DNA from 3 places in the Pectinatus sottacetonis genome. Region 3 is predicted to be linked to each of the others. Evidence: riboswitches for the same ligand, from Rfam matches in the RefSeq annotation. Region 3 holds a riboswitch; each other region holds the start of a gene.
What was found. A riboswitch is a leader RNA that binds a small molecule or an ion and turns the genes downstream of it on or off. The one in region 3 is predicted to bind cobalamin.

Region 1 (6,353 bases), 1.7 Mb from region 3:
ATATATATCACTGGCTTATATCGGAGCTACGAGTGCAGGTTCCTTCGGCCCATTTAATAATGGTGCCGTATTATTGGCTAATGCAGCCAGTGTGTTTTTCGGTCCGCTGGGCAATATCCTTTTAGCAGTAATTATGACTATAGCGTGTCTTACTACCAGCTGTGGTATAGCATCAGCATGCGCCTGGTATTTTAACAAGGCATCGCAAAACAGGGTATCCTATCAGCGTATTCTGCTTTACTGCATTTTATTTAGTTTTGTAGCTGCAAACATTGGTCTTACAAAATTGATTCAAATATCTGTGCCATTTCTCACAGCAATGTATCCTGTTGTTATAGTTCTGGTGATTTTGTCATTATTTTCCAGGGTGTGGAAGGAACGCAGCAGTGTATACCGCTGGAGCCTGGGGTTTACCTTATTTTTTAGTATTTTTGATGGAATAAATGCAGCAGGTATACAAATAACAGGGATAAATTTCTTATTTAATAAATATATTCCTTTTTATCCTGTTCATCTTGGCTGGGTTATTCCGGCGTTATTAGGAATAATCATTGGTTATGGCATATCATGTTTTGAAAAAGGGACAGAAAGCTTGACTTATACAGCTGATGATAAATGATTCTTTAGTGTAGTAAGAAAGTTTTGTTTCCATTTTGAACTGTCCGTATATAGTTTAGATTATAAAAGCCTGTCTAATATAAATGCTTTTGTCCGCTCTTTTAAGGGCGGGCAAAGGGTTGTTTTTATATGAATTTGAATGAGATTGTTATACTGCATTGCTAAACCATATACACTTATTTAATATTTCATAAAACATGCTAAAAAATTTATTTATCTTAGAAGTGCATCCAGTATTATAAAAAAAATTCTGTGGCATAAAGTTATAGCAGTAAGGCATTGTCAGGGTTTATATACTGTATACATGAAAATATGAGTTGACAAAGATAAATACGGGTGGTACTTTATAAGTAAAGCTATTTAATGACCATCAGTCAATAAATAAATATGTATAGCTTTTATTAGAAAATCATTAATCGTTATTTTGCCATTATAATAAAATAATAGAATTTTTTATAAAATCAGGTATCCGTCTTTGGGGCGGATTTAAAAGGGAAGTCCGGTGCAAGTCCGGCGCTGTCTCGCAACTGTGAAGGTGAATCATGTTTCTGTTTTCCTCTTACCAGGGAGAAATATGATAATGAGCCTTAGTCAGGGTACTGCCTGCTTTATTTATCCGTATCGCCTGCGATGTACAGGTCGGGGATTGAAGACACACACTCACAGGCCGCAGATGGTTTATACTGTATTGGTTGTGATTATTCAGGTCGCATATTTTGACTGGAAGTGTGTATTTGATGACCCGGTAAGCAGGCCGCTTTAGAGAATAGAGCGTCAATTGTTCCGCCGGGCGGGATGGTTGGCGCTTTTTTTGCAGCTGAGTATCAAAGCTATATATTTTTTTGGCTGTTTTTATCGTAGTGTGATAGCAGGCTGCGCAGCATTGGTTAAATGAGAGTTGTACACTCTGTTTTTTCAGTACAGACAAAACTTAATATAGAGAAACAGGTGCCCTTCGGGGCTTAATAGGGAAGTCCGGTGAAAAGCCGGCACGGTCCCGCCACTGTAACGGGGAGCAATCCGCAAAATACGTCACTGAAGCAGCTGCTTTGGGAAGGCGCGGTAAGCTATGAACCGAAGTCAGGAGAACTGCCTGTTTAACGATCACCGCTTGACCTGCGAGGCATGGGGAGGAGATTACGTGGAACAGTTTTTTCTGTGAGCGCAATTACTCCCGCAAGGGAGTTTTTTTATTGCCGGTATTTATTGCCATAGAATTTTAGTATCCCGCACCAGTATATTTGCGGGAGATTAGCAATACTGGTATAAATAAATAATAATTATTAAATTATAGATAAGAGGGAAAATATGAGAAAAATAACAGACACCATTTCCATTATGGCGGCAATGTTTCTGGCCTTGGGAATACTCATGCCGCTTTCAGTGCGCGCAGCTCCGGCAGAAAAAATTGCCATAGTAGATATACAGCAGGTTACAGCCAGCTATCCGGGCATTGATGCTATTTTGCAGAAACTGGAAAATATGCGCAAGGCTGCCCAGAATGACTATAACCAGCGCAGTAAAGGCATGGCAGCAGATAAACGCCGGGAACTCAGTATTTCTATCGGACGGGAAGAAAGCGCAAAAGAAGATGTTTTGCTGAAACCCGTGCGGGAAAAAATACAGAAAGCCGTAAAAGCAGCCGCGGCAGACGCAGGTGTGGCTGTCGTGCTTGAGGCTGCAGTAACGACTTACAGCAGTACAGATATTACGGCGGCTGTTATTCAGAAAGTAAAACAGTAGTTTTCACTTAAGTATTTTGCCTTTAACCGTTCTGTTCAGGAGGCTGGAGGATAAAATAAAAGTTTCAGGAGTTCAATTTCACCAGATGTTTTTTATAAACCACAATGCTGTTGTCAAGGAAAAAGGGGGGATAAAAATTTTATTGCAAATGATATTTTTTGTCCACGAGGGAAAGGAGCAGTGAAAAAATATTATAGTGAAAAATGATTCATGTTTCAATGTTAGAACAGTCAAATTTTAGTTGTTTATGTAGAAAGAAGGGTCTTTTATGTCTACTTCAACTGTAGTGGCAACATTTTATAATTTTGCTACATCACTGTCAAACAAGGGGCGTCTGCGCCTGATTACTTCCAGCAGCACCAGCACACCGGCGTATACTCCTGTATCAGGGAGCGGGACTGAGTTCACTAATACCGATCCTATCGCCTTTTACTTTAACGGCGGCAGCGGCACCGGTATCAGGGTGCTGCTGGTAGAAAGAAATTATGATTCAAGCTATCAACAGACTTTTTGTACGCTTTCCGTGTATGATCCCAGCAGTTGGACAAAAACAGTCGCGGAAAATTCGTCGGCTTATGAATACAATGATGGTACTCCGCTGCTCAATATCTACAGCATCAATTCACCGGGCGGGACTGATGCCGGCACACTTTACGGTGCTGACTATACCGGAGTGAACAATGATAACGGACGTATATTCAAGCTTATTCACGATGTCAGCGGCGGAGCCGAAACCCTGACATTGGACAGCCATGATTATCAGTTTGTACCGACAACATCAGGAGCAAAAGCCCATAGTGTCGACTCGGTATTTAATACTGAATCAGGCACTGACTACGTTTATGCCGCAGCCCAGCAGTATAGTCTGTCCGGTTCGCCATCTAATCCGGCGAACTATACTTACTATAACAGTATCATTGTCAAGCTCGATCCCGGCACGCTGACACCGGTCAGCGGCGGCGGTCCGAGTGCCAGCCTGGCACCGAATGTCTTTGATTTGCAGTACTATGGCGGCAGCTTCTATGTGACGGCTCTGGGCGGTGCGCAGTGGAACCAGACTTCGTGGAAATGGAACTATACTTCACGTATTCAAAAGGTCACCACCGGCCTTACCGTGACTGATCTCGTTCGGCCGGCCAATTCAACAGAAACTGATTCAAAATACGATAATGATAAATTTGATATCCGTTCACTGGCCATTCTTGAGGATGGTACGGCTTATATCATAAATGGTTCTTACGACAGCAATTTTGCTTTCACCGGTCATTTATGGCATGCCAATATAGCCGATTTGACGGGTGATGATTTATTGTACAATACAGCTACATTGATTAGTAATGTCAGCATATCAACTGTCAACGGTTATCTGTGGGCATTATTGCCGGCCGACGAATTGGGCAAGGTCTGGGGCATGCTGGGTGATACACTGGGTGTCTATGATGCCAGCGGTATTTCCGGCAGCGCTATCGATGCCGCTACGGCCTCTGGCTGGACAGATGGTACTCCGGCCTTTAATGCAATCTCCTTGGCGATGCCGGCCGTTACCCGCCGCGGCAGTCGTGCTATTAAGTCTGTCCGTGGTTTTGTCCATCCGGTATTGGTATCCCGTGCCGGGATGAGCCAGGATGAATATGATGATTTTATAAGTTCCTATGCCGGCAAATAACCGGGTCACTGACTGAATGCAGGGGCAAAGGATTTGTCCCTGCTTATTTTTATAATAATAACAATAAGGAAGAAATATTTTGAAAAGGAATAATAAATATATAGTATTATATCCCCTGGCTCTTTTTTTGCTTACTTATACCGCACCATGTGAGGCATGGAATCAGCTGGTAATAAATGGAGAAAATGCCAATTACATAAATTGGGGAATAAATGCCGACCCAAGCGGAACTTATGATATCACGAGTGGAGGTAATTATACTACCTATGCCAGAAATACACAGACCGGCGGACCACCGGTTTCCAGATATAACGAACCTATTAATATTTTAAATGGGGGAATATGGCGTCCGCTGGATGCTAAGTCTGCAATTTATGCGAGTGCTTTAACCATGCATTCCGGTTCCATGATAGACCTGGCATATAAATACAGTGCTGCCAACGGTTATACTCAGGAAAACGGCTATGATCCCTGGTCGGCAGCAACCTCTTCCTCTTTTAATACAGAGCGAGATTTGTCATTAGATAATGGTAAATTTGAAGGCAATATTGCTTTTCGGCTTAATATGGGAACAGCTGTTTTTGATATGTATCATAGGATGGGTGGTAATGATCTTATAGATTTGGATGCGCCGCAGATAATTAATTCAGCTGAATATCCAACCGTAAATGTTACACTGCATTATATCATCGGCAATCATTTTGGTGAAGGAATGGTTGGATCTAATTGTTACTATCCATGGGATCACCAGACAGCAGCCATGCTGAAGAACAGAATACCTGGTATCTTTTCTATAGGCAATTCAGATACTGCCACAATGGATAAATTTAATGTGTCGGGCAGCGGCGAGTACCATCTTGACGGTGCCATCAATAAATATCTGCTGCAGACGCAGGTGCAGCAAGATGAAACTAATCCGCAAGTAGATTATACTACACATAGAGTGTGGAGCCTGGTCTGGACAGCCCGGCGGCAGAATTATCTTTCCCAGGGGGCTTACTCGGCGGCCAATGCGGCACTGGCCAGCCGCAATATGTGGCGTATCGAAGATGATGTACTATGGAAGCACGGTGACGATATCCGCTTTGCCGACCGTACCGGCAGTAAGTCACCGGAAGGTTTTTATGTCAATAACTGGCATGGCAAATATAATTTTGGCGGTATTCAGGGTTCTAGCTTTAACCAGAGTTACAGCGGCCTTCAGGTCGGCTATGATAAGCTGCGCCGCCGTAAGCTGTTTAATGGCAGGGTACATACAGGGGTATTTGTCAGCAAGCTTAATTCCGGGGCTGATTTCAGTGCCCAGAATGCCGGCGGTGCCGACTATAACAGCGGCTCCGGCAATGTAAGCAGCCTCGGTTTTGGTGCTTATATGCTCTGGGAAGGGCAGAAGGGACATTACCTTGATACCATGCTGCGCTGGAGCAAGGTCGACAACAACTACGCCTATACCGATTCCTATGATAATACCTATACCAAGGACTTTATCAGCAAGAGCTACGGCATCGGTGCCCGCTATGGCCGCTATATAACAAGAAATAACGGCTGGTTCATGGAACCGCAGATCGGGCTGTCCTATGGCGTCACACGGGCCTATAATTTCCGTACGGCCAATGACCTTGAATACATGCAGGACAAGACTGGTATGCTGACCGGGCATGCCGGGATAACCCTGGGCAAAAAATACGGACAGGGCAGCCACAGTGGTGAAGCCTACCTTAAGTTGGCAGCCAACCATGACTTTAACAGCAATGATGCCATGTTTTATGCCATGCAGCCTGAGTCAATAAAACTGGAAATTGGGGCAGATCCCGTTCTTGCTTCGCAGAAAATCAATAATCTTGAAGGCCGGGACACCTGGTATGATGTGTCCCTGGGCAGTAATTTTAAAATGGGCAATAGCCATGACGGCTGGGTCGGCGTTACTAAATCATTTGGTGGTAAAGTCAATACTGACTGGCAGGTAAATGGTGGTATAACATGGCATTGGGGCGGCCCGCCCAGCCGGAAAAAACAGGGAACTGTACCAGCTGCTTTTACGGCACCGGTGAAAACTACTGGTGCCACAGCTGAGTCTGTAAAACCTGCGCAGACCGGCAGCAGAAAAGATGCTACGGCAGAAAATACCATTGCAGGAACAACAGCCAATAGCAAAGTTAATACTGCAGGCAGTAAACAAACGGCTGGCTCGGTTTCTAAAATCAGTCCACCAGCCGCGGCCGCAGATGTAGTACAGCCGGTCAAAGGAACAGCTCCGGCAGCAGTGACAGCAAAAACAGCAGGACAGGCAGTAACAAATAATAGACCGGTCGATGAAACCGTTTCG
Region 2 (6,353 bases), 390 kb from region 3:
TAATAATTCTTTGACATTTAACCTGTTTATTGATTATACTATTAATTAATACAAAAACAAAAAGAGGTGTAAATAAATGATTTCAAAAGTAAACAAAGATAAAAGTAACATAATAAAAACTATAGATTTTTTTTCTCTTGACATGGACGGCACTATTTACCTCGACGAAACATGGATAAATGGTGCAAAAGAATTTTTACACAAAGTAGAATCGTCAGGCCGGAAATTTATTTTTCTGACCAATAATTCTTCCAAAAGTTCACAAAATTATGTCGATAAACTTCATAAAATGGGACTTGATATTGATGTAAACCAAATAATAACTTCAGGGCAAGCAACTATTTATTATTTAAAACAAACTTACCCTAATAAAAAAATTTTTCTTTTAGGTAATGCTTTACTGAAAAAAGAATTTCTTGAAGAAGGCCTAATTTTAGATGAAGAAAAACCTGATATAGTTGTTACAGCCTTTGATACAAGCTTAGATTATAATAAAATGTGTAAAGTTTGTGATTTTGTACGTGCTGGGCTGCCGTATATCTCTACCCATCCAGATTATAATTGCCCTACCAAAACCGGATTTATTCCCGATTCTGGTGCAATTGCCGCATTTATCAAAGCTTCAGCTTTTCGCTATCCCGATCGTATTATAGGTAAACCTAATCCTGATATTATAAAATATATGCTAGCCCGGCTAAACACTACTGGCGATAAAGTAATGATGGTCGGTGACCGGCTTTATACCGACGTAGCTGCCGGTGTCAATAATGGTCTTTACAGTATGCTTGTGTTAAGCGGCGAAACAAAATTAGAAGATGTGGAAACCTCTTCAATAAAACCTCATCTTATTTTTGATTCTGTAAAAGAAATTATTCCGTTTCTATAATATGGTTACTAAAATTATTATTATGAACTCCTTTATGTTTCCATAAAGCACAGACTATATCTTGTCCTTTGGCATTATCCGTTAAGGTCTGCCCACTTCCAGCCGCTAGGCTGTACTTCCCTCAAGAAAAATAGTCGTTGGGGATTCTCCTGTTCAGAGCTTTCCTGCTGATTGTCCATTTTCTAGTGTTTAGGGTTTAACCTTGCACCATACAGCATATTTTTTTACTTTCGCAGCCGTCACGTTTGAGCTTGTTTCATCTTAGCGTTGTGGCTATGAGTTTCCAGCATTTAAGGCAGTATTGTACTGGTCTTGTACCAATCTCTATATGCATATTTCTATACATACTGACTAATTCGGTCGCCTAACTCAGACTAATGTCACGAGTGTGCGGTTCCCATTTAATCAAATTGCAATCAATAAAATAAAAAATGCCTTCCCATTAAGTTAGATTTTAATTTCAATTTACGGGAGGGCATTTTTAATGCAATAATAAATATTTCTTTTTAACTATTTCATTTTTTTAAAGCTTCTATTAAATCTCTATCTTGATAAATATTTTCTGATAATGGTAGTTTTTTTCTTCGCAGATTACCTGCTATTTGAGATGCTAATGGCAAATCCAGTCCCATTTTTTTTATTTTTTCAGGATTATTAAATATTTCCCCAGGTGTTCCATTGGCAGCAATTCTTCCTTCATGCATAATTATTATCCGGCCCGCACTGACAGCTTCATCCATAAAATGCGTTATTAAAATTATGGTTATACCATATTCCCTATGTATTTTATGTACTGTTTCTATAACAGCCTGTCGCCCTAAAGGATCAAGCATCGCTGTCGGTTCATCCAATACCAGATAGTCTGTCCGCATAGCCAGTACACCAGCTATAGCTATTAATTGTTTCTGCCCGCCTGATAAAAGATGCGGCGCAAATTTTCGTTTTTGTTCCATTGCCACGACCTTTAAACTTTCAGTGACTCGTTTTCTTATTTCCTCAGGCATTATCCCCAAATTCTCCGGTCCAAAAGCAACATCATCCTCAACAATCGCGGCAATTATCTGATTATCTGGATTTTGAAAAACCATTCCTACCTTTTGCCTTACCTGCCAAATAGTTTTCTCATCTTTTGTATTTATCCCATCAACAATACAGCTTCCCTCATCTGGAAGTAGCAACCCATTAAACTGGCGAGCAAGAGTTGATTTTCCTGAGCCATTCATACCAATAATTGCGATAAACTCACCTTTACTTATAGTCAAATTTATCTTATCCAAAGCTTTTTTCTTCTGGTTATCTGCCCCAGTATAACTATATATTAAGTTTTTTACTTCTATTCCTTGCATTATTTTTTCTCCATGCCGTATAGATTTTACTATATAAAACAATTATAAAATGCTTCCTTAACAGATATTTTTATTCTACACCATTTTTTACTTTTTAAGCAATATTTAAATTATTTTGTCATAAACTATGCTTACTATTTTTTACATAATTACATATGATTATGAATTATCTCACTACACAAAAACATTTATATATTTATTACATTGTTATTAGAATAATAAATAATTTTTATTATTCTAATAACAATGTAATGCCTAGTCTGCTATCTTGACAATTTAATCACTATGTGCAACAATGATAAATGAAATTTTTATATTTGACCAGCAATTAAATATAATATATTTTAAAAGGGTTAAACTATAAGTTTAGTTTATCTACCGTTAAAGGAACAGGTGTTATCCACTTAATAGAGAATCCGTTAAAAACCGGAGCTGTCCCGCAGCTGTGATGCAGAGTAAATTACATTTGTCCATTGAGATAGTGTGAGTCTTGAGAAGGCGTAATTTATAATGAAGCAGAGCCAGAAGAACTGCCTGTTCAGCAATCACCATGTCGTAAATATTTATGCGACGCACCTACGAGTGATAGGGAGGAGAATTTTTTTATGGTAAACAAAGGAAAAATCGTAATCATTGGAGCCAGTAATGTAGGTTCCGCAATATTGAACAAAGTCACCGACTTTCAATTAGCCTCAGAAATTGCTTTAATCGACATCAATACAGATAAAGCAAAAGGTGAAGCACTTGACGCTAGTCATGCAACATCATGTATCTACAGCACAAATATTAATGTGCATTCAGGTACATATGCCGACTGCAAAGATGCGGGTATTATAATTATTACAGCAGGTCCCAGTATAAAACCTGGCGAAAAGCCTGATCGTTTAATTTTAGCAAAGACCAACACTAAAATTATGGGCAGTATTATGTCTGAAATAACAAAATATACAAAAGAAGCTATGATAATTGCTATAACTAATCCGCTTGATGTAGCTACTTATTATATTTCAACTCATTTTGATTATCCGCGTGAAAGAATTGTCGGTACTGGGACAATGCTGGAAACGTTCCGTTTCCGCCGTGCTTTAGCTAATCATTATCGTGTTGATCCCAAAAATATTCATGGTTATATCTTAGGCGAACATGGAAATACTGCATTTACTGCCTGGAGTACTGTAAATATAGCAGGGATGCCACTTGAACACTTAGATGAGTGTTTCAATTTCTCACAAAAAATCAGCCGCAAGGCTATTGAAGATGAAATTGTACAAGTAGCATATGATATAATCAATCTTAAAGGATGGACGAATACAGGGATTTCGATGGTAGCCTGCCGTTTTATAAAAGCCATTTTATATGATGAACATACTATCTTACCTATGTCTGCCGTATTTGAAGGCGAATACGGTTTGCATGATGTTGCTCTTAGTATACCTCGTATGCTTTGTGGCGAAGGCGTTGTAAAATCCTTTGAAGTTAAATTAACCAAAGAAGAAACTAAAATGCTTATGGATTCTGCCGACAGCGTAAAAAAAGCTATTGCCGGTTGTAAATAAACATTTCATCTTTATTTAATATAACGTAAAAATGAAAATATACATAGATAATGCCTGTCTAATATTGGACAGGCATTATCTATGTATATTTTCATTATAACTACATTAATAATAAGCAAAACTAAAAAATAACTATTGTTTATATATTATCATAGTAGTATAATATGATTAATGAGATAGGGCTGATAGCGCAAATTAAATTGATTATCTAGCAATATTTTGTAATAATAAATTATTAAGCAATAATTTCTATTTTATATAATTGAATAATACATTATTGATATTAGGGAGTGTCTTTCTTATGAACAATAAACTACTAGAAGTAAAAAACTACTCTGTCACATCTAATGACAATGTTCCTATATTGCACGCACTTAACATTACGATAAACAAGGGTGAAACACATGTATTGATGGGGCCCAATGGTGCTGGTAAATCAACATTTGGTTCATCCCTTTTGTCTAATCCGGCTTACAAGGTCGATAACGGCAGAATTTTTTTTGAAGACGAAGATATAACGGAGCTTCCTACTGACAAAAGAGCCAAAAAAGGTATTTTTTTATCTTTTCAGTCACCAGTAGAAATTCCAGGAATTTCCTTATATAGTTTTTTACGCGCTGCTGTTAAAAATACACCCCAGCCAATTAAAGGCAAAGAATTTCGGCAAAAATTATATACTACATTAGGTATTTTAGATTTGAAAAAAGATTATTTAGATCGTGATCTTAACGTTGGTTTTTCCGGCGGTGAACGAAAAAAAGTCGAAATGCTTCAACTTTTGATGCTTTCCCCTAAGCTTGCTATTTTAGATGAAACCGACTCTGGTCTCGATGTTGACGCCGTAAACATCATGCTCAAGGGAATCAAAGAATTTCAACAGAATAAAGACAAAGGATTATTGATAATCTCACACAATATGCATATTTTAAACAAATTAAAAATAGATAAGGTCCATATTCTATTCAAAGGGCACATAATTGCCGAGGGCGGCAGTGAACTTATTGAAGAAATAAACGAAAATGGATTTGTTCGTTTTGAAGCACAGGCAGGTGATAAAAATGTCTGACATCTTAGCAAAAGCACCGGTAATAGCGGATATAAACCGCAATATGTACGATTTTGCCAAAGAAGAAAAAGATGTAGAAAAACTAACCAGCGGTCTTACTGAAGATATAGTCAAACAAATAAGTGCCAAAAAAAAAGAACCTGAATGGATGCTGATCCATCGTTTAAAATCCCTGAAAATCTACCATGAATTAAAAATTCCTAATTGGGGTCCTGACATTGATGATCTTAACATTAACAATATTGTAACTTATGTCCGCCCTAATGCAAAAATGGCCACTAAATGGGATGAAGTTCCCGCCGATATAAAAGACACATTTGAACGGCTAGGTATTCCTGAAGCAGAACGTACTTCCCTTGCCGGAGTTGGCGCTCAATATGATTCTGAACTTGTTTACCATAACATTCAAAAGTCTGTTGCTGAGAAGGGTGTAATATACAGTGGTATTGAAGAAGCCTTAAAGGGACCTTACGCTGAAATGATAAAAAAACATTTTATGCATCTTGTTCCAGCTTCTGACCATAAATTTGCCGCTTTGCACGGAGCTGTATGGTCAGGCGGCTCTTTTGTCTATGTTCCGCCTTATACTACTGTAGATATTCCCCTCCAATCTTATTTCCGCCTTAATTCACCGGGTGCCGGTCAATTTGAGCATACCTTGATAATCGTTGACAAAGGTGCCCGCCTGCATTTCATTGAAGGTTGTTCTGCCCCCAAATACAACGTTGCCAATTTACATGCCGGCTGTGTAGAATTATTTGTCGGTGAAGGTGCACATTTACGTTATTCAACCATCGAAAATTGGTCTAAAAATATGTACAATCTCAATACCAAACGTGCCAAAGTAGAAAAAGGTGGCGTCATGGAATGGGTTTCAGGTTCCTTTGGTTCCCATGTATCTTATTTATATCCTATGACAATATTAAATGGTGAACGGGCAAAATGCGAATTTACTGGTATAACATTTGCTGGTAACGGACAAAATCTTGATACTGGAACTAAAGTACTGCATAATGCACCACATACATCTTCCGTAATAAATACAAAGTCGCTATCAAAAGATGGCGGCATCAGTACTTTTCGAAGTGCCGTTGCCCTTACGGAAAAGGCCCACAAAAGCAAAGCCAGTGTTTCCTGCCAATCACTCATGCTCGACGACAAGTCCCGTTCAGATACTGTTCCCTTGATGGATGTCCGCTGCGATGATGTAAACGTAGGACATGAAGCTTCTATCGGTCGCATCGATGATGAGGCTGTTTTTTACCTGATGAGCCGCGGTTTAAGTGAAAGCGAAGCTAAAACTCTTATTGTTAATGGCTTTGCCAATCCTATTTCCAAGGAACTTCCGCTTGAGTATGCTGTAGAAATGAATAATCTTATACGTTTGGAAATGGAAGGGAGCATCGGATAATGGGTACTATCTTACACGCAAATAATTTACCTGTTCTTACATGGAATAGATTTAACGTCAACTATAAACAAATACAACTTTCTGATAA
Region 3 (6,353 bases):
AAAACTTCCCATTTAGAAAAAAAGATAATAATAACAACTTTCGGCCTATTAAGTCCCAGCAAGGGTATTGATTATGGTATTAAGGCTGTAGGTGAAGCAGTCCGGAAACACCCAGATATTTTGTATATTATACTAGGACAGACTCATCCCGTTATTCGCCGCAAATATGGTGAAACTTATCGGCATTCACTAGAACAATTAGTTAAAGATCTTCATCTTGAAGACAATGTATTATTTGTCAATAAATATTTATCTAAAGAAGAAATAGCCCATTGGCTGAAACTTTCTGATATATACATGACACCATATCTGGGCCAGGAACAAGCTGTGAGCGGTACACTTGCTTATGCCGCCGGCTATGGACGAGTAATTGTCTCAACACCTTACCCATATGCCCGGGAAATGCTTTCAGACAAACGTGGTCTTTTAGCACAATTCAAAGACAGCAGCTCTTTAGCTGCCTGCATAAATTATCTTATTGAAAATCCTGAAGAAAAAAAGAACATGGAAGATAATATGTCCCATCTGGGGAAAAATATGCTGTGGCGTTGTGTTGTGGAACATTATAGTCAGTTATTTTCTCTTGTATGCCATAAAGATAAGGACAAAGAACAAATTTTTAATAAATATATTAAACGTCTGACTGATGATACCGGCATATTTCAGCATGCTGTCAATGCTGTTCCAGATCCTTCTGAAGGATATACCAGCGATGATAATGCAAGAGGACTAATAATGGCAGGTATGTTATTTGCTGCTACTAAAAATCCCCAGTATCTTGAATTGGCTGTCATATATTTAAGATTTTTATTATATGCACAAAATAAACAAAATGAAGGATGGTTTCGTAACTTTATGGATTATGACCATCATTTTGCTGAAGCTAAGGGATCAGAAGATTGTTTTGGTCGGTGTATATGGTCTCTGGGCTTTGCAGTTTCTCTGGAATGTTTCCCTGATGATATCCGTTTAACCGCTGATAAAATGCTTCAACACAGCATTAAATGTTATTCTCATCTGAATTTTTTACGTGCCTGTGCCTATTCGTTACTTGGCCTTACCCTATGGAATAACCACAAAATGTCGGATATAATACTACACTTGGCAGAAAAAATTTACACAGCTTACCAAAATCATGCTGAAAAAAACTGGCAGTGGTTCGAAAACGAACTCACCTACTGTAACGCAGTCCTGCCACATGCATTATTACAGGCATATACTTTCAGCAAAAAAACCGCCTATAAACAAGCTGGTGTTGACAGCTTAAATTTTCTGCTGAAAAAAACTTTTAGCAAGGGTATATTTATGCCTATAGGCTGTAAAGGCTGGATGAAAAAAAATGAGCCAGCAGCTGTATTTGACCAACAGCCAGTGGAAGCATGTGCAACAATCCTTGCCTGTATAACAGCCTATAAATTAACTAATGATCATATATATGCTGATTATGCAGCAAGCTGTTTTAACTGGTACACGGGGAAAAACACCCTTGGCCTGTCCCTTATAGACACTGATACAGGCGGCTGTATGGATGGTCTGATGGCAACAGGACTAAATAAGAATGAGGGTTCTGAAAGTCTTATTTCCTATGTTGTAGCCTATGCTGCATTGCAAAAAATAAAATAAATAAAAAGCACTTTTAAATATAACTATTACCAAAATATTTCAGTGATAGCTGTATTTAAAAGTGCTTTATTTATTCAAAAATCTCTACTGTCATCTGACTGGATATAATATTTGTTCCAATTTTTCTCTGTAATGCCAGAAACTTAACATTGTCAATCAATACTTGGCAGAATGGTATTGATCTAACTAAAAATGATTCAATTCTATATCCAGCAAAAAAGCCTCTCATCTCTGAGAAGCTTTATTTTCTATGGTGCGATTGGCGAGAGTCGAACTCGCTACCTGCCGCTTAGGAGGCGGCCGCTCTATCCATGTGAGCTACAACCGCATAATGTAACTTATATATTATAACAAATTTTTGCTTTTATGACAAATTAATTCTACCTTACCTAAATATATAACTCTTTCGCATTATACTAGTTAATATAAATTACAAAAATTATTTCTTTGTTTTCCATTATCCCAAAATTATGTAAAATATTATTATTTATAAAAAAATAATGATTTTAATTAGCACAACGAGAATATATTCTTTTATTCTTTATTATTAGCTACATTTTTCATAGCTAATTTTGCCGCACACCCCACAATCTTTCTCATAATGAAAGAGAATAATCCTTAAGTACAATAAAATACAATTTAGCTATGCAGAACAAAAGCATTAATTCAGTCTATTTTTCTATAATGACCTCTGCTTAAAAATTCAATATAACCTCGATCTCGCAGCACTTGCAATTGTTGACGTATTTTATCGCGGATATGTTGATTTCCCAAATGCCTGGCATGTAATTCATCTTCAAAATTGTATATATCTGACAAAGTAAATTCATTTGTCTTGATCTTATCAACACAACGAAGTACATCCATAAGCCAGCCACGCTTCGCAATATTTTTTTCTTCAAGAAAATTTGCCCGCTGCAATTTGTTAATAACCAATTGGTAATCAATTTCTTTTCCATGGCGAATAAGATATATACAACCATTACTTGGTATTTCAGTAAGCAATATATTACATCCTACCCAGCCAGCACGTCTAGCCATCGGTCCCAATGGTTTTCTCTTCTCAATAATATCCACTGTAAAAAAATACTTTGGTATTACAAAGAAATTGTCAATACAATAATTAACATGATTATATTCCATACCAAATAAATCTGGATTATTGTTGCTTGTAATACGAGTAATCATCGTGTCATAAGCACCATCAACAATTTTTTTCCTAAATAATCCCGCATGACTTTTTAATTCATATTCACTTTTACAATGAGGACAATAAAAATCAGCAACAGGCTTATTATTCTCGTATTTTTCAATTTTTTTGTTGCCACAGCGTATGCAATATATATTATCGTGCGTCCATTTCTCAGTTATTACCCGTGCTTTTTGAGTATTGCTCTTATATTTTTTAGCTAATGTAGTATCCATGTAAAGATTCAAAATTAGTACCTAACCTTATAATAACATTTTATACATATTTATATATTATCTGCTTATACTAAAATCCCTGCACACAAAATAAATATTCCCTGATTTTTCAGTATAAGCATAAGTGATCAACTAAATAGTGTATATAAAAAATACCATTTTAATATAGTCCTCAAATACCGCAATACAAAAATACAAAAAAAAATAGCAACTTAATCATGTACATAATTAGTAATATACTAAAATATTATTAAAACATAAATTATCTATATTGATTTTTATATTATGTCATGCTATACTTAATTTTATATTATATAATTTCATGTTATATGTAGTTAAATATAATGTAATATATATTATCATGAATAATTTCATATGACTGAAACAGGTGTCCGCAAGGACTTAATAGGGAATCCGGTATAAAACCGGAGCGGTCCCGCCGCTGTAAGGATGAGCAAATCGCAAAACACCATTGGGAATTAATCCTGAGAAGGTGCGATAAGTAATGAATCCGAGCCAGAAGAACTGCCTGTTTGACAATCACCGTTAGCATTTTTATAATGCTTGTACCTACGAGCGATAGGGAGGAGATTTCGCATTGGTAGTGTTTTTGTGCTGCCATAAACGAAATATGCTGTTACAAACCTCATCCGTTCATGGATGGGGCCTTTTTATTCTTTAAATTAATTATTTGATTAATATACATAATATTTTCAATATCCATATAAAACTATAAACATATACAATATTATCACCCTATCGCAAAATGTATATAAAATATCTGTTTAATTTTCATAAATTATAATTTTATGAATATATATTTTAATATGAAAATTCACTTATTAAAATAATTTTACAGAATTTTTTATATATAAACTATTGTAAAGGATGAAATATTGATGCATTGGAAAGCAAAAAAAAGGACTTATGTCAAAAAAATGGCAGCATGCGCTTTATCGCTAGGCATTATGGTACCATCAACTGCATGGGCTAATAAGACACCAGCTAAAGCAAAAATTATTACTCAGTCCAATGATGACACTGCCGCTTATGACCTAGGCAGACAAACTGTAGAAGCTAGTCGTCCCGATTGGGAAACCAAGCTTTCTCCAGGAACAGTTACAATTATCCGGCCTGATGATTACAAGGGCGAACAAAAAGAACTTCCCGATTTTCTCAAAATGGTACCAGGCGTACATGTACGTGAAGTAAACGGCAAAGGGCAGTATACAACAGTCACAGTACGTGGTTCAACAGCAGCACAGGTAGGTATATTCGTAGACGGAGTATTATGTAATCTTGGTGGTGACGCTGCGGTCGATATATCTACAATTCCCATTAAAAATGTTGAACGTATCGAAATTTATCGCGGCTATATTCCCAGTCGTTTTGGTGGCACATATATGGGGGGAGTTATTAACATTGTAACCAAAAAACCAACCACAGAACATACAAGCATTGAAATTGGCAAATCAGAATACGGTGGAAAGCAACTTTCATGGGAAATGAGTGCACCAGTCAGTAAGGGCAGTCTTATGCTTGGTATTAATTATGAATCAAACAAGGGAGACTTTCCCTATAATAATTATGCAGCTCCCCGTGAATTAGCCGAATCACTGGATTGGTATGAATTTTACAAAGACTGGGACGCAAAAGAGCCCGCTGACTGGAAAAAGAAATGGTTAGCTTATTATAAATCATGTGTGCAGGCAGAATCAGATACTCATCGCTGGCGCAAATACAATGACCGCAAAAACACAAGCATATTAACAAAATGGCAAAATGATCATTGGATGGTCAAAGCTTCTTATAATAAATTGGATCGTCATCTGCCAGATAGTTTATGGGGTGACAGTATTCTTGATGCTGTAATAAACAATCAGGTAGATTTACGGGATATATATTATGTTGATGGACGCAGACAAAAGCTGGAAGATGAAGAACTTTTATTACAACATAGGAATACCAATAAAAAGCTGGAATGGGGATGGATGATAGACTATCTTCATCAAAACAAGGAATATAAGGCAGAACATATCCTGGTAGGTGATGATGATGTTCATTTAAATAACCTGCCTTTACGCAAATGGAGTAAATATCGTTCAAACAAATATAATGGACAAATCGATGGTACATACAAAATTAATAACCGACAAATGCTGGATTTTCAGATGAATTATTCGCATGAACGCATGAATATTTATGGTTCTAACATGGATAAAGTCCTGGGAGATTCAGATATAGCCAATATTCTTGGACAAATGCGCAACCGGTACGACCAAAACATATTAAATTTCCAGGTTCAGGATACGATAGTTCTCGATAAAAATAATACCTGGTTCATCACACCAAGCTGGCGTTATAACCAATCTAAAATAACAGGCTATAGTGACGGGAAACGCTTTAAAGTTGGACAGGAACATCGTTACCACTGGCTCCATCCTAAAGATGAACAAACTGACGGACGGGGGACATGGCAGATAGCATTGAAAAAAATTTTTAACAATCATTTTACCATGCGAATGACTGGCGGAACCTATTATCGCTTACTCAACATGTATGAAATTGCCGGTGACGGAGCTGGCATTTTACCATCAACATTTAATGGTCGAAATTCTGTCTTTCCACAACCAGAGCAGGGAAAGCAATTTGACATGAGTGCCATCTGGAAAGGTAAAGCTTTAGGTGCTGACAGTAATGCAACTATAACTTATTTTTGGCGTAGTGCTGATCGCATGTTACAACTAGTACGAGCCGGCCTGGATTATTCATCATATTTTAACGATAACCGGGGTACAATTCACGGTTTTGAACTGCAAAACAGATTCAAATGGCATAAATTTGCCCTTGATTTACGCGGTACTTACACCAAAGTCGATCCTGAACGAAAAAACACATCAGTAGGATATGGTTATTCATCTATCTGGCCTACCTACCAGCCTGAATGGGAAGGAAATATGCGCCTTACCTGCACACCAACAAATCAGTTTGCTGTTTTTGGTGAAATGCATTACACCGGAAAATATTATACATATTACGGAAAAGACTATCGTGGTGGTGAATATGCTGAACTTTCTGGTAAACCAGCAAATTTACTGATAGTCGTAAACAGCGGCATCAAATGGAAACCACATAAAAACATGCTGCTAACCTTTGGCTGCAATGATATATTAGATCAGGGCCCTAAGCAAAAAATCCGCAGTAATATAGCTTATACAGTACCGGGATATGTAAATGATGAGTTTCCACTCCAGGGACGCACCTATTATGCAACACTGAAGTATGAATTTTAAGGAGGAATATTA

Region 1: it holds a riboswitch for cobalamin, as region 3 does, so the genes downstream of both, I6760_RS00925 (hypothetical protein) here and I6760_RS09120 (TonB-dependent receptor plug domain-containing protein) in region 3, are expected to answer to the same signal.
Region 2: it holds a riboswitch for cobalamin, as region 3 does, so the genes downstream of both, I6760_RS07260 (L-lactate dehydrogenase) here and I6760_RS09120 (TonB-dependent receptor plug domain-containing protein) in region 3, are expected to answer to the same signal.

What each region holds. Positions count from the first base shown of each region.
Region 1 covers NZ_WIQK01000001.1:211,315-217,667, reverse strand. The annotation lists gene brnQ (branched-chain amino acid transport system II carrier protein) at 1-619, shown strand, start outside; cobalamin riboswitch at 1,065-1,239, shown strand; gene I6760_RS00930 (hypothetical protein) at 1,199-1,381, shown strand; cobalamin riboswitch at 1,548-1,729, shown strand; gene I6760_RS00925 (hypothetical protein) at 1,927-2,361, shown strand; gene I6760_RS00920 (hypothetical protein) at 2,630-4,027, shown strand; gene I6760_RS00915 (TonB-dependent receptor domain-containing protein) at 4,107-6,353, shown strand, end outside.
Region 2 covers NZ_WIQK01000001.1:1,557,504-1,563,856, reverse strand. The annotation lists gene I6760_RS07270 (HAD-IIA family hydrolase) at 77-886, shown strand; gene I6760_RS07265 (energy-coupling factor transporter ATPase) at 1,402-2,232, opposite strand; cobalamin riboswitch at 2,607-2,784, shown strand; gene I6760_RS07260 (L-lactate dehydrogenase) at 2,838-3,788, shown strand; gene sufC (Fe-S cluster assembly ATPase SufC) at 4,090-4,854, shown strand; gene sufB (Fe-S cluster assembly protein SufB) at 4,847-6,265, shown strand; gene I6760_RS07245 (SufB/SufD family protein) at 6,265-6,353, shown strand, end outside.
Region 3 covers NZ_WIQK01000001.1:1,945,131-1,951,483, reverse strand. The annotation lists gene I6760_RS09135 (glycosyltransferase) at 1-1,623, shown strand, start outside; tRNA gene I6760_RS09130 (tRNA-Arg) at 1,875-1,951, opposite strand; gene I6760_RS09125 (DpnI domain-containing protein) at 2,290-3,048, opposite strand; cobalamin riboswitch at 3,418-3,595, shown strand; gene I6760_RS09120 (TonB-dependent receptor plug domain-containing protein) at 3,948-6,341, shown strand; gene I6760_RS09115 (autotransporter domain-containing protein) at 6,353-6,353, shown strand, end outside.